2 regions of the Weizmannia agrestimuris genome follow, and region 2 is predicted to be linked to the other one. Evidence: predicted binding sites of a transcription regulator. Region 2 holds the regulator's gene; the other holds the start of a gene.

Region 1 (6,737 bases), on a different contig from region 2:
ATTTTTCATTGATCAGCTTCGCCCATTCGGCTTTTTGCCGTTCAAATTGTTCCTGCTTTTGTTTGTATTCATCGACCACTTCAGGTGTCGGATTCACATGGACATCGCCATTGCTGCCGTCCACGATGACAAGGTCGCCGTTTTGGATATCCTGGATCGCCGTTTTCGTCCCGACGACTGCCGGAATTTCCAAAGAACGCGCCATGATCGCAGAGTGGGACGTACGCCCGCCGACATTTGTTGCAAAACCTTTTACATACTGGCGGTTCAACTGCGCCGTATCAGAAGGGGTCAAGTCTTCAGCAATGACAATGACTTCTTCCGAGATCATGCTTGGATTCGGAATATCCACTTTCAGCAGATGAGCCAGAATCCGTTTTGTCACGTCGCGGATGTCCGCTGCACGTTCGCGCATATATTCGTTGTCCATTTGTTCGAACATGGTCACGAACATATCCGCAACTTCTTTCAATGCGTATTCCGCATTGACCTGGTCATCCCTGATTTTGTCCTGGACCGGCGTCAACAGTTCCGGATCTTCCAAAACGAGCAAATGGGCATCAAAGATCGCTGCTTTGTCCGCCCCCAGCGCCTTCATTGCATGCTCCCTGATCGCCTGCAGTTCAGACTTGGATTCAGACACAGCAGTATCAAAGCGTTTCAATTCATCCGAAACATTCTGGATAGACCTTTTTTCAAAAGACAAATCCGGTTCTACCAGACGATATGCTTTTGCGATGGCAATCCCGTTGGATGCTGCTATACCTTTTAAAATGGTTGACATTATTCGCCCAGACCCTCTTTTTTCATTAATTCAGCTAAAGCGTTCAATGCATCTTGTGCATCGTTGCCTTCTGCAGAAATGGTAATGTCGGCGCCTTTGCCGATTCCAAGGGACATAACCCCCATGATCGATTTCAGGTTCACTTTCTTATCCTTGTACTGCAATTGGATATCTGAATCGAATTTGCTTGCCGTTTGTACGAGCAATGTAGCAGGACGTGCGTGGATTCCTGTATCTGCTGTTACTTTAAATTGTTTTTCAGCCATGGGTAGAACGACTCCTTTTCTATAATATAGTTCTAAAAATAATGCACTGTACATTTTTCGTCAATATTTATCAACCATCTTCATACAAATGACAAATTTTGCAAACGAGGGTTGAAAAAAACCGCAGCGATGCCGGGTACCTGCAAACACCGTTCATCCCCGGTTATTCAGCAGGCTGCTCCCTCAAAGTCCGCGCGGCCCATCCGTGCCAAAAACACGCCTCGCCCGAAACCGGGAACACGCATGTCCCCGGCCGGATCAAAAAAATGACAAATATTGCACAGTGCGGGAAAAACAAAATCCCCGTAATAGAATAACATGCCTTTCCAAATAAAACAATCATCAGAGTTGACTTCATTTTGCTTAAAAATGCACAAAATTATGCATGCCCCAGTCAGATTTCCGGCTCGTCCAAATAAATATAGCGGACATTCCCGCCGCGCAAGGCAATGCCCTTAAAATGTTTAAAGTCTTCCTCGGCAATAAGCACTTTCCGGAAGTCCATAAAATCTTCACGGCTGACGAATAATTCTTCGATTTCCCTGTTGCGAAGCCGGTTGATTTCCTGTCTGATTTCTTCTTCCAACATACGACCACCCCACCCGGTATTGTACCACATTCTTCCTGCCGCCTACTTGTTTGCTTTCGCGATTTTTTAAAACCGGCCCGATTTGTATTTTTCTGTTCCTTTCGCCTTGAACTTTTCAGAAAAATAGTGCAAACTGGTTACAATACTTTCTTACGGGAGGACCGCAATGAAAAAAGCACAAATTGGTGACATTATTGAATTTAAAGATGGGCTTCAAGGAATTGTCGAAAAGGTGAACGAGAACTCGGTCATCGTGGATTTAACCTATATGGAAAACTATCAGGAACTGGAGCTTGATGAAAAAACAGTGGTCAATCATAAAAACTATCAGGTTATCCACTCGGCTTTACATTAATTCAAACGCTTACCGCGCAGTAAGAAACCGGCACATGCCGGTTTTTTTACTGCCGTTTCTATGATTGTGAATTTTTTAACATTATTTTCCCGGATACCTTTTTCCCTATTTCTCTGCTAAAATATTCACTGTATTTTTGTTTGACCCAATGCCGCGAAGGCCGGACTGCGGGGCCGGATCTCTTTTTTTGGCCCTTCCCGGTTTTTTGCCGGCGGTTTGCGAACTTAAGAAAGGAGCGCATTGGCGGTGGCAAAAAACATGGTGGATACAAAGCTTCTCGGAAGTATCTTGATCGCCCACCTTCTGCTATATATTACGTTTCGGGATACCTCCGTTTTTTGGTATTTATATTCCGGAGCAATGCTGTTTTTGATCAGTTACACGGTTTTTCTTGGAAAATCAGAAAAACACGAAAAGCTTCCGTACCTTCAATTGCTGTTGTATGGCATCTTTTCGGGTTTTCTCCTCTATATTATTTTCAGAATTGGCAATACAGTACTCGGTTTTTTGCCGGGCGGGCTTGACAATGAAGTCGCCCGCGCATACAGGCGTTTTTCGCCCGAATCCTTCTGGCATTACTTAGCGCTTGTCCTGATTCTCATCCCCGGAGAAGAAATTTTTTGGCGTTCATTTGTCCAGGCCCGGCTCATGAAAATGATGGAAGCGAAATATGCGATTTTGATTTCCGCCGTATTGAACGCATCCGTTTATTTTTACTGCGGATTAAAAATCATGGTCATTGCCGCTTTTGCCGGTTCGATTTTCTGGGGGCTGCTGTATGCAAAAAAACGGAGCCTGTCTGCACAAATTTTGTCGCATCTTACCTTTGATTTGCTGCTTGTCGTCTTCCTGCCGATTTTTTAAGCAGGGGGACGGCTTTTTTCGGCATTTGCCCGCCACAAATGCATAACAACCGCGCAAAGCTGTTTTGAATGCCTTACCGGTCACCCCCGAATCGTCTTTATTCCGAGTGCCATCATAAAAACAAGGCTGAAATAGCCGAACAAGGGATATAAAACCGATAATAGCGGGCCGTAATGCAAGCTGCTGATCAGCAGAATGGCGGAAAAAATCAACCCGTACAGCAAACCGCTTTTCATCGGGATATATTTTTGCATTTGCCGCTCAAGCCCGTAGGCATCCCCGATAATAGAAGTGAAAATTTCCCCGAAAATCAGCAGAACATAAATAAAATAAATGCCCGGAAAACTCGCTTTCACAATATGCGCCATCGGAATCTCCACTTGGGCAACGTCCGGCAGCGTGACCAGTGACAAATGGCTGGAAATCAGGATGAGCGTTAAAAACAGCCCGCCCAGTATCCCGCCGGCACGGACGACTTCCTTATCTTTCACTTCCGCCGCAACCGGGACAAGCACCGCCTGCGCGAGCGCCAAATTCAAAGCCGCATAGGAAAGGGCGCGGAGAAGCGCACGGGGCATATCAACACTTTCCGGCCGGGCCATGAGCGCTTGAAAAAAACCGGGTGACTGGACGGACTGCGACAAAAGCAGAAAATTAAACAAAAGCATCAACGGCACAACAAATGTGTTGACGCCAAGCAGCCCCTTGATGCCAAAACACATGACAAGAAAGGCAAGAAGCACCGTCAATAAAATCCCTATTTCCCTCCCAATATGAAGCTGCTCCTCGAAAACAGCACCCGCACCGGACAGCATGACGCCGCAAACCCCGAAAAGCATGGCCATCATCATCACATTCACGAAACCGGCCGCTTTTTTGCCAAATAAATACCGGTTTAAAGTTTCATAGGAATCCGCATGCAAATCGATCGCTTTTTCCATCATTTTCGTACCAAAGAAAATAAACAAAAACCCTGAAAGGCAGATGGTAAGCAATCCATACAGCCCAAACTGTGTAAAAAAAACGGTAATTTCTTTCCCTGTTGCAAACCCCGCTCCGATGACCGTTCCAATATAAACGGCTGCGATTTGGACAGCACCGCCCCACTTATTCAACGCCTGCACCCCTTTAAGAAAAAATAAGACAACCTGTCAGCTCCGTTACTATCCTATGTCCCGCTTTCTTAAAATAGCCCGGCCGGTTCATTTCCGCCGGTAAAAAATTGGTCAAAAAAAGTCAAAAACCCCTTTACAAGCAAAAAAAGTTGTCCTATACTATAGGCAAAGATCAAAGTTGGTCAAAGAAAAGATAACACCATTGGCTGATAAGCGTTAATGGCAAATGCAGATCTTTTGATTTTCGGACCGCGCTGTTGTATACTGATATCAGAAAGGTCAAAGATAGTCAAAAGGTGATACGCAGATGTCATTTACTTGTTTTCAGCATAAGACAAATTTGCCATTGTGCTGGAAAGGCCAAAATGCATCAAAGAGGTGCATGCAAAAGATTTGCATCTTGTGAAATTTTGAGCTATACTCATTCCCAATCAAGGTCAAAGCAAATCAAAACGCTTTGATTGTTTTTCAATCTCATTAGTCAAAGATAGTCAAAATCAAACCGATCAAAGGAGGAATGTTTGATGTTATGTGACAAATGCCATCAAAACGAAGCGACGATCGGAATGCATATAAATGTGAACGGAAACCAAAAAACATTGAACCTATGCCAGTCCTGCTACCAAAAAGAACGTGCAAAATTCGAAAACAACTGGGGAGGCATGTTTATGAATAACGGATTTGGAAACTTCGGATTCGGAGGATTCAACGACCTCTTTAACCAAATGAATGCCAACGGATTCCAGCCGAACGGCGCGAAACAAACCGTACAAACGCAAACACAAGGCGGTGGCAACGGACTACTTGACCAGTTCGGCCGCAACCTGACCGCCGCTGCACGGGCCGGGCAAATCGACCCTGTCATAGGCCGTGATGAAGAAATCGCCCGCGTCATTGAAATTTTAAACCGGCGCAATAAAAACAACCCGGTGTTAATCGGCGAACCTGGCGTCGGGAAAACCGCCATTGCGGAAGGGCTCGCTTTAAAAATTGTTGAAAAACAAGTTCCGGCAAAACTGCGGCATAAAGAAGTTTACTTGCTCGATGTAGCTTCACTTGTTGCAAACACGGGCATCCGTGGTCAATTTGAAGAACGGATGAAAAAATTGATTGCCGAACTCGAACAACGGAAAAACGTACTTCTGTTTATTGACGAAATTCACCTGCTTGTCGGCGCAGGTTCTGCAGAAGGTTCGATGGACGCTGGCAACATTTTGAAACCGGCGCTTGCCCGCGGCGAAATCCAGGTGATCGGCGCGACAACTTTGAAAGAATACCGGCAAATTGAAAAAGATGCCGCACTTGAACGGCGTTTTCAACCGGTACAAGTCAATGAACCGACCCTTGAAGAAACCGTCATGATTTTGCGCGGCTTAAAAGACCGGTATGAAAACTACCATCACGTTGCCTATACCGATGAAGCGCTTGAAGCTTGTGCGAAATTGTCGCACCGCTACATCCAGGACCGCTTCCTGCCGGATAAGGCAATCGACCTGATGGATGAAGCCGGTTCGAAATTGAACCTGACGATTGCGGTTCCGAGCAAAGAAGATATCCAAAAACGGCTTGCTGAAATTGCACAGGAAAAACAAACTGCGCTTGCAACAGAAAACTATGAAAAAGCAGCCGAATTGAAAAAAGAAGAACAAAAACTGAACGAGTTGGCTACTTCCGGCCAAGTTGAAGCCAAACCGGTTGTCGATGTCACGCAAATTCAGGAAATTGTCGAAAAGAAAACGGGTATTCCGGTCGGCAAACTCGAAGCGGATGAAGCGAAAAAACTGCAGCATCTGGAAGAAAACCTTGCTAAAAAGGTGATCGGCCAGGAAGAAGCCGTCCGGAAAGTAGCGAAAGCAATCCGCCGTTCGCGTGCCGGCCTGAAAGCGCAAAGTCGCCCGATCGGTTCGTTCCTGTTCGTCGGCCCGACCGGTGTCGGAAAAACGGAACTGACGAAACGGCTCGCAGAAGAACTGTTTGGCACGAAAGATGCAATGATCCGGCTTGACATGAGCGAATATATGGAAAAACACAGCGTCTCGAAACTGATCGGGGCACCTGCCGGCTATGTCGGTTATGAAGATGCCGGACAACTGACGGAAAAAGTGCGCCACAACCCGTACAGCATTATTTTGCTCGACGAAATTGAAAAAGCGCACCCGGATGTTTTGAACATGTTCCTGCAAATTCTCGATGACGGGCGCTTAACCGATGCCCAAGGGCGGACGGTCAGCTTCAAAGATACCGTCATCATTATGACGAGCAACGCCGGCACCCAATTTAAGCATAAAACAGTCGGATTTGCTAAAAGCGAAGCGATCAAAGAATCGAATATTCTCGATTCGCTCGGCGACTTCTTCAAACCGGAGTTTCTGAACCGTTTCGATAATATTGTCGAATTTAAACCACTTGAAAAAGAACATTTGGTTAAAATTGTTGACCTGATGCTCGGTGAACTGGATGAAACGCTGAACGAACAAGCGATTACACTTGACGTGACAGCAGAAGCGAAAGAAAAAATCGCCGAACTCGGTTATGACCCGGCATTTGGGGCACGCCCGATCCGCCGCGTCATCCAGGAAAAAATCGAAGACCGGATCGCCGACTTTATCCTCGACCATCCGGAAAGCAAAAACTTAAAAGCGGAAGTTCGCGAAGGCGACATTGTCATCGCGGAAAAATAAAGCAAAAACCGGCATGCGGACACAGCCCATGCCGGTTTTATGCATTCCGGCAGATGGACAACACGGGCCGTCTGCCGGATTTT
Region 2 (6,737 bases):
CGGGATTCAGTTCATCTATCGCCTGCTGGATCACGGAAAGGTCCGTTTCCGGCAGCACATAAAGATGGTCGGTATGGATGTTTAACCGGTCCGCCCTTAACTTCGTCTGTTTCGCCGATTCCTCCCCGGAAATATACAGTACATTTAACCCGTGCTTTGCCAGTTGTGATGACACTTGCAAAAGCAGCGTTGATTTGCCGATCCCGGGATCCCCGCCGATCAAAACAAGTGATCCGGCAACAATGCCGCCGCCGAGGACACGGTTCAGCTCTCCAAAATCCACCTTTGTCCTTTTTTCTTCTTTAGACTCTATAGACGTAATAGGTGCCGCTTTGGTTTCATTTCCAGGCTCCGGATGTAAAAAAAAGCCCCTCCGTTTTGGCGTCTCCGCTTCCTCCACCATCTGGTTCCACTGGCTGCATTGCGGGCACTTTCCCATCCATTTTGGCGACTCGTAGCCGCAGTTCTGGCAAACAAACTTTACGGTTTTTTTTGCCATCTTAAACCCCTTTCCCTCATATCTATGTGTATAAGTGTATACAAAGTATCTTGAAATTGAATTAAAATCGTATAAGAAACCGCCACATAGGTTGAACGAAACAGTACTCCTTCTTTATGTGTTGCCAGAAGCAATGTTATCCTAATCGCCATTGATTTTGGCGCGAAATTTTATATATGTGAAAAAAAGGGTACAATCGCCAAAACCATTGTACCCTTTCCTGCTTTCGGCATTAAGAATTGGACGATACAGCTTCCGACTCTGCCACACTGGCAAAAGTAAATTCGCCGTCTTTTACATCGACCAATACCTTTTGCCCTTCTTTTATATTGCCTTTCAGCATTTCTTCCGAAAGGCGGTCTTCGATGTTTTTCTGAATCGATCTGCGCAGCGGCCGCGCGCCGTATTCCGGATCGTAGCCTTTTTCCGCCACTTTTTCTTTTGCGGCATCCGTCAGCACAAGTTCGATATGATGCTCTTTTAACCGGTCCGACAATTCTTTCGCCATCAACGTGACAATTTCGTTCAACTGTTTCTTCTCGAGCGAATGGAACACAATGGTTTCATCAACACGGTTCAAAAACTCAGGCCGGAACGCTTTTTTCAGTTCCTCGAGCACTTTGTCCTTCATGTCTTTATAATCGGCCTCGACGGTATCCTGAATGGTGAAGCCGACGCTCTTGTTGCGTTTTAAAGCATCTGCGCCGACATTCGATGTCATGATGACAATCGTATTGCTAAAATCAACCGTGCGGCCCTTGGAATCGGTCAGCCGGCCGTCATCCAGTACCTGGAGCAAAATGTTGAACACATCCGGGTGCGCTTTTTCAATTTCATCAAGCAGCACAACCGAATACGGTTTTCTCCGTACCTTTTCCGTCAGCTGCCCGCCTTCTTCAAAACCGACATATCCAGGCGGCGAACCTACGAGGCGGGAAGTCGAATGTTTCTCCATGTATTCGGACATGTCGATCCGGATCATGGCATCCTCATCGCCGAACATCGCTTCCGCAAGCGCCCGCGCCAGTTCTGTTTTTCCGACCCCTGTCGGCCCGAGGAAAATGAAGGAACCGATCGGGCGTTTCGGATCTTTTAACCCTGCCCGTGCACGGCGGACTGCTTTCGCCACTGCAAGTACCGCTTCTTCCTGCCCGATCACTCGGGAGTGAAGGATCTCTTCAAGGTGCAGAAGCCTTTCCGTTTCGGTTTGTGCCAGTTTCGTCACCGGAACTCCCGTCCAGCTCGAAACAACAAGCGCAATATCATCGACTGTGACTTCACTGTTTTCCTGTCCTTGTTTTGCCTTCCAGTTTTTCTTCGTTTCCTCCAGCTGTTCGCGCAGTTTCTGTTCGGTATCCCTTAACGCAGCCGCTTTTTCAAATTCCTGGCTCTGGACGGCCGCATCTTTTTCCTTGCGTACCTCTTCCAGTTTCAATTCCAGTTCTTTCAAATTCGGCGGCGTTGTAAAGGAACGAAGACGCACTTTCGATCCGGCTTCATCGATTAAGTCAATCGCTTTATCCGGCAGGAACCGGTCTGCGATATAGCGGTCCGAAAGTTTTACAGCGGCTTCGATCGCCTCATCGGTAATCGAGACGCGATGGTGTGCTTCATAGCGATCGCGCAGCCCTTTTAAAATCTGGATCGACTCATCAATCGTCGGCTCATCGACCTGGATCGGCTGGAACCTTCTTTCCAGTGCAGCATCTTTTTCAATATATTTCCGGTATTCATCCAGTGTTGTTGCCCCGATGCACTGCAGTTCGCCGCGGGCAAGCGACGGTTTTAAAATATTGGAAGCATCAATGGCTCCTTCCGCACCGCCGGCCCCAATTAAGGTATGCAATTCATCGATGAAAAGAATGATATTACCGGCCTGGCGGATTTCATCCATGACTTTTTTCAGGCGGTCTTCAAATTCGCCACGGTATTTTGTACCGGCCACAACCGTACCCATATCAAGCGTCATAACCCGTTTGTCACGCAGCGTTTCCGGCACTTCATTATGCACAATTTGCTGGGCAAGGCCTTCTGCAATGGCCGTTTTCCCAACGCCCGGTTCCCCGATAAGGACAGGGTTGTTTTTTGTCCTCCGGCTCAGTACTTCAATGACGCGTTGAATTTCTTTGCTGCGCCCGATTACAGGATCAAGGGAATCTTCCCGTGCGATCGCTGTTAAATCGCGGGCCAGACTGTCCAGTGTCGGTGTGCTGACGCTGGCCGCCGAACCGCCCTGTACGGACGCTTCACTGTTGCCCAATAATTGGAGCACCTGTTGCCTTGCTTTATTTAAGCTAACGCCGAGATTTGTCAGCACGCGTGCCGCCACGCCTTCACCTTCACGGATCAGCCCGAGGAGGATATGTTCCGTTCCAACATAGGAGTGCCCGAGTTTTCTCGCTTCATCCATTGACAGTTCAATCACTTTTTTGGCCCTTGGCGTGTAGTGGATCGTTTGGGAAATTTCCTGGCCGTTCCCGATCAGGGTTTCCACTTCTTCCTGGATTTTTTCGGCGCTTAAACCCAGGCCGTACAGCGCTTTTGCCGCGATGCCTTCCCCTTCGCGGACAAGTCCGAGCAAAATATGTTCCGTTCCGATATTGTTATGTTTCAGGCGGATTGCTTCTTCCTGGGAAAGGGCCAGCACTTTCTGGGCTCTCTCTGTAAATCTTCCAAACATCATCTGTCATTCCTCCTGTTCATTTGGTCTCCTCAAGCCTCAAACGTTCTCTTATCAGTGTAGCCCTCCGGATATCCCTTTCATACGGGCTGAGCGCTCTTCCGGCATAAAGCTGTAAAAATCCCGGCTGCATTAAAATCATCAATTCATTTAAAATTTGTTTCGAAATGTTTTGAATATAGCCCAGATCAATTCCCAGCCGGACATCGGACAAACAACGGGCCGCTTCTTTTGTTTCAATGATCCTGCTGTTTTGCAGGACACCGAGCGAACGGTAAACCCTGTCTTCTAATTGTATGTTTGAAGTCTGCACCAATGCTTCCCTTGCCGATCTTTCCTGTGTAATGATCTGCCGGATGACACTGGTTAAATCCGAGACAATATTGTCTTCCGATGTTCCGAGTGTCACCTGGTTGGAAATTTGAAAAATATTTCCGATGGCTTCGCTTCCTTCGCCATATATTCCTCTTACCACCAAACCAAGCTGATGAATCGCCGGAATGATTTGTTTAATTTGCTGTGTCAGCACAAGTCCCGGCAAATGCATCATGGCCGATGCGCGGATGCCCGTTCCGACATTTGTCGGGCAGCTGGTTAAGTAACCGAGCGTTTCATCAAAAGCATAATCGACCCAATTTTCAAGCAGGTCATCAAGCTGATTGGCTTTCTGAAGCGTTTCATGCAATTGAAGCCCTGGAGAAAGACATTGTATGCGTAAATGATCTTCCTCATTTATCATAATACTAATATCTTCGCCGCTTGACAAAATAACTGCCCCGTCACCCGCTTCTTCGGCAAGTTGCGGGCTAATCAGGTGTTTCTCCACAAGCACCCTTTTTTCGAGCGGTTTTAATTCGTCCATTTTTAAAAATTCAGCCTGCATTTCAGCCGGAAAATGATTTCGGGCGATATCCTGGATTGTTTTCATAATTTCCCTTGCTTCCTCGCTGGTAAACAAGGACGGGAACCGGTAATTTTTTAAATTTCTTGCCAGACGAACCCGTGTCGTCAGCACAATTTCCGATTCAGGCCCTTGCTCGTTCATCCAGGAGCTGGACGCTTTGTGCAAAAAATGTTCTAAAGACATTATTGTTCCCCTCCTTTTGCTTGAGAAGAACCTTCAAGTGCGCGAATTTGATCGCGGAGTTCTGCTGCTTTTTCAAATTCTTCCTGGCTGATGGCTTCCTGCAACGCCGCCTTTAATTCCTGCAATTTTTTCTTTGTATAAATGGCACCGCCAATCCGTGCAGGTATTTTTCCTTCATGCGCAACGTTGCCGCCATGAAGGCGCTGCAAAATCGGAACAAGCTGGTGCTGAAACGTCTCATAGCAATGCGGGCAGCCTAACCGGCTTGTGTTTAAAAACTGGTTCAATGTCATCCCGCAATGGTTGCAGCGAAGCACATCCGGGTCAGGTGCTGTTTCCTGTTTGAAAAGTTGGATGGCCGGATCAAAATTAAAAAGGCCCGCGAGCAGATTATCGAAGGAAAAGGTTTTCCCCCAATCCGATGAAAACTTTTCCCCCTTCTCCTGCGCGCACTTCTCGCAAAGATGGAATTCCGTTTTCACACCGTTTATAATTTTAGTAAAATGCATCGTTGCCGGCCTTTCATTGCATTCCTGGCAAATCACGGCATACTCACCTCTATTGTTACTTGTATTTTAAGGTCGTTAACATCGATTTCAACATTCTGGCACGCAGTTCATCCCGTTCCGGCAACTGGATGTAGAGCACGGAGCGGTCCATCACGCTGAGCATGATTTTTGCCTCCCGCCTTGAAATCACCTCTTCTTCAACGAGGCGGAGAATGATGGCTTCCGCATTCGACTGGGAGATGACATTGCCGATATGCACAAGCAGCTGGTCAATCAGTTCCGCATCGCTTTCAGGCCGCACTTTCATGATCCGGATATAGCCGCCGCCGCCCCTTTTACTTTCAACAATATACCCTCTTTCAATCGTAAACCGCGTATTGATGACATAATTGATTTGCGAAGGGACACATTGGAACTTATCGGCAATCTCATTGCGTTTTATTTCAAGAATTTCTTTTTCATTCAGTTCCAGAATCCGTTTTAAATATTCCTCTATGATATCCGATATATTTTTCATCAAAGCCACCTCCTGACACCTTCTTTTGACTTTGACTATATTTGACTTTAATTATACAGGATTCCTTACAGAAAATGCAACTAGGAAAACTGCCCCTTTTTTCAGCATTTCTGTTTGGGGAGACAATCGGATGTTCACGGACCACCCGATGGGACTGCGTGTGCAGCGAGCGGTAAAGATTAACCCAGACAGATTGCGGGTGCGGGTTCATTGGAGGTCAAGCGCTTTGAAAAGCTTTTACTGCTACGGCAGGACAAATCAAAAAGCCCTCGCGTCTGCGGGGACTATTTTTATGCTTTTATTTCTCTATCTAACAAAAGAAGAACTCTATTTTTTAAATCAATTATGTTTTCATCTAACTTGTCAGGTAGTAAATCATTAATACCATCAATTTCTGTACCCAGTTCCAAAATTTCTATTAATTCATTTGAGTAATTTTTTTCCTTCAAAGAATCAATGATACGGTAATTAAAATATCTTTTCTCAGCTTCTTCTATCGAAATTTTCTTATTATATACAGCCTCGATTATACCTAAAACATTCAACAATATATCTTTTTCTTCGGTATTTTTATTAATCATTTTTTAACACTCCAGCCTTTCTTAGTTTTAACATTTTATAAAATCCTTGCATTTAATTTTTTCCGAACCTGTTAGCATCCTTGCCAAATCTAGGAATTTTGCTTATTCAGCAAGCCCTAATTATGCACAATTTTATTACCGCCGTCAATATATTTTTAAAATTTTTAAAAAATTATTATCAGGTTAGTAATATAATCAGATTCAAAAGGTAAATCTTTGTCGTTTTTCTTATGGAAATTTTTATATCTCCCTTATTTACACATTCAAAAAGGCCAGCTGATTCAGCTGGCCTTCTGTTTGCCCGGCAACGTCCTACTCTCGCAGGGGGAAACCCCCAACTACCATCGGCGCTGGAAAGCTTAACTTCCGTGTTCGGGATGGGAACGGGTGTGACCTTTCCGCCATCATCACCGGACCTGTATAATTTTTGGGATGTGTTCCCTGAAAACCGGATGGGAGAAAAAACTGTAAACGGAGAATAGCTTTGGTTTCTAACTTTAAAAATTGTCTAGCTCCAGCGCCTATCGGCTAGCGTATTTCTGCGCTTTCTCCCTACGATAAGCGGGCATCGGCTCGCCTTTAGGGGCTCGCCGTGTTTCCTTTATCTCAGTCGAAAGCTCCGAAATCCATACGCCGATGACCAAAGCGCTTCCGCTTTTCTATTGTCCAGCTCCGGTGCCTAGCCCCTCGAGGTCGAATAACCTGCCCGTCACGGAGCCAAAAGACGGCTCCATGCCGGTCAGAACATTCGCTTGTCGGGGCTAAACAAGGCACCTCCGCTTTTCTGTTTGGTTAAGTCCTCGATCGATTAGTATCCGTCAGCTCCACGCGTCGCCGCGCTTCCACCCCGGACCTATCAACCTG

What was found. Region 2 encodes CtsR, which represses protease genes until heat stress. Its sites were predicted from a motif close to ATGGTCAATAAAGGTCAAACA; they were not measured.
Region 1: the regulator CtsR is predicted to act here: its motif matches at 4,249-4,269, upstream of NFR98_RS06815 (ATP-dependent Clp protease ATP-binding subunit).

The regions. Positions count from the first base shown of each region.
Region 1 covers NZ_CALPDC010000011.1:44,240-50,976, forward strand. Annotated here, with positions in the region: gene ptsP (phosphoenolpyruvate--protein phosphotransferase) at 1-784, opposite strand, end outside; gene NFR98_RS06790 (phosphocarrier protein HPr) at 784-1,050, opposite strand; gene ykzS (protein YkzS) at 1,445-1,639, opposite strand; gene NFR98_RS06800 (YkvS family protein) at 1,806-1,994, shown strand; gene NFR98_RS06805 (CPBP family intramembrane glutamic endopeptidase) at 2,241-2,858, shown strand; gene NFR98_RS06810 (YkvI family membrane protein) at 2,939-3,973, opposite strand; gene NFR98_RS06815 (ATP-dependent Clp protease ATP-binding subunit) at 4,498-6,654, shown strand.
Region 2 covers NZ_CALPDC010000010.1:70,320-77,056, forward strand. Annotated here, with positions in the region: gene radA (DNA repair protein RadA) at 1-499, opposite strand, end outside; gene clpC (ATP-dependent protease ATP-binding subunit ClpC) at 732-3,182, opposite strand; gene mcsB (protein-arginine kinase McsB) at 3,199-4,266, opposite strand; gene mcsA (protein-arginine kinase activator protein McsA) at 4,266-4,811, opposite strand; gene NFR98_RS06550 (CtsR family transcriptional regulator) at 4,831-5,295, opposite strand; gene NFR98_RS06555 (DUF3969 family protein) at 5,583-5,873, opposite strand; rRNA gene rrf (5S ribosomal RNA) at 6,173-6,288, opposite strand.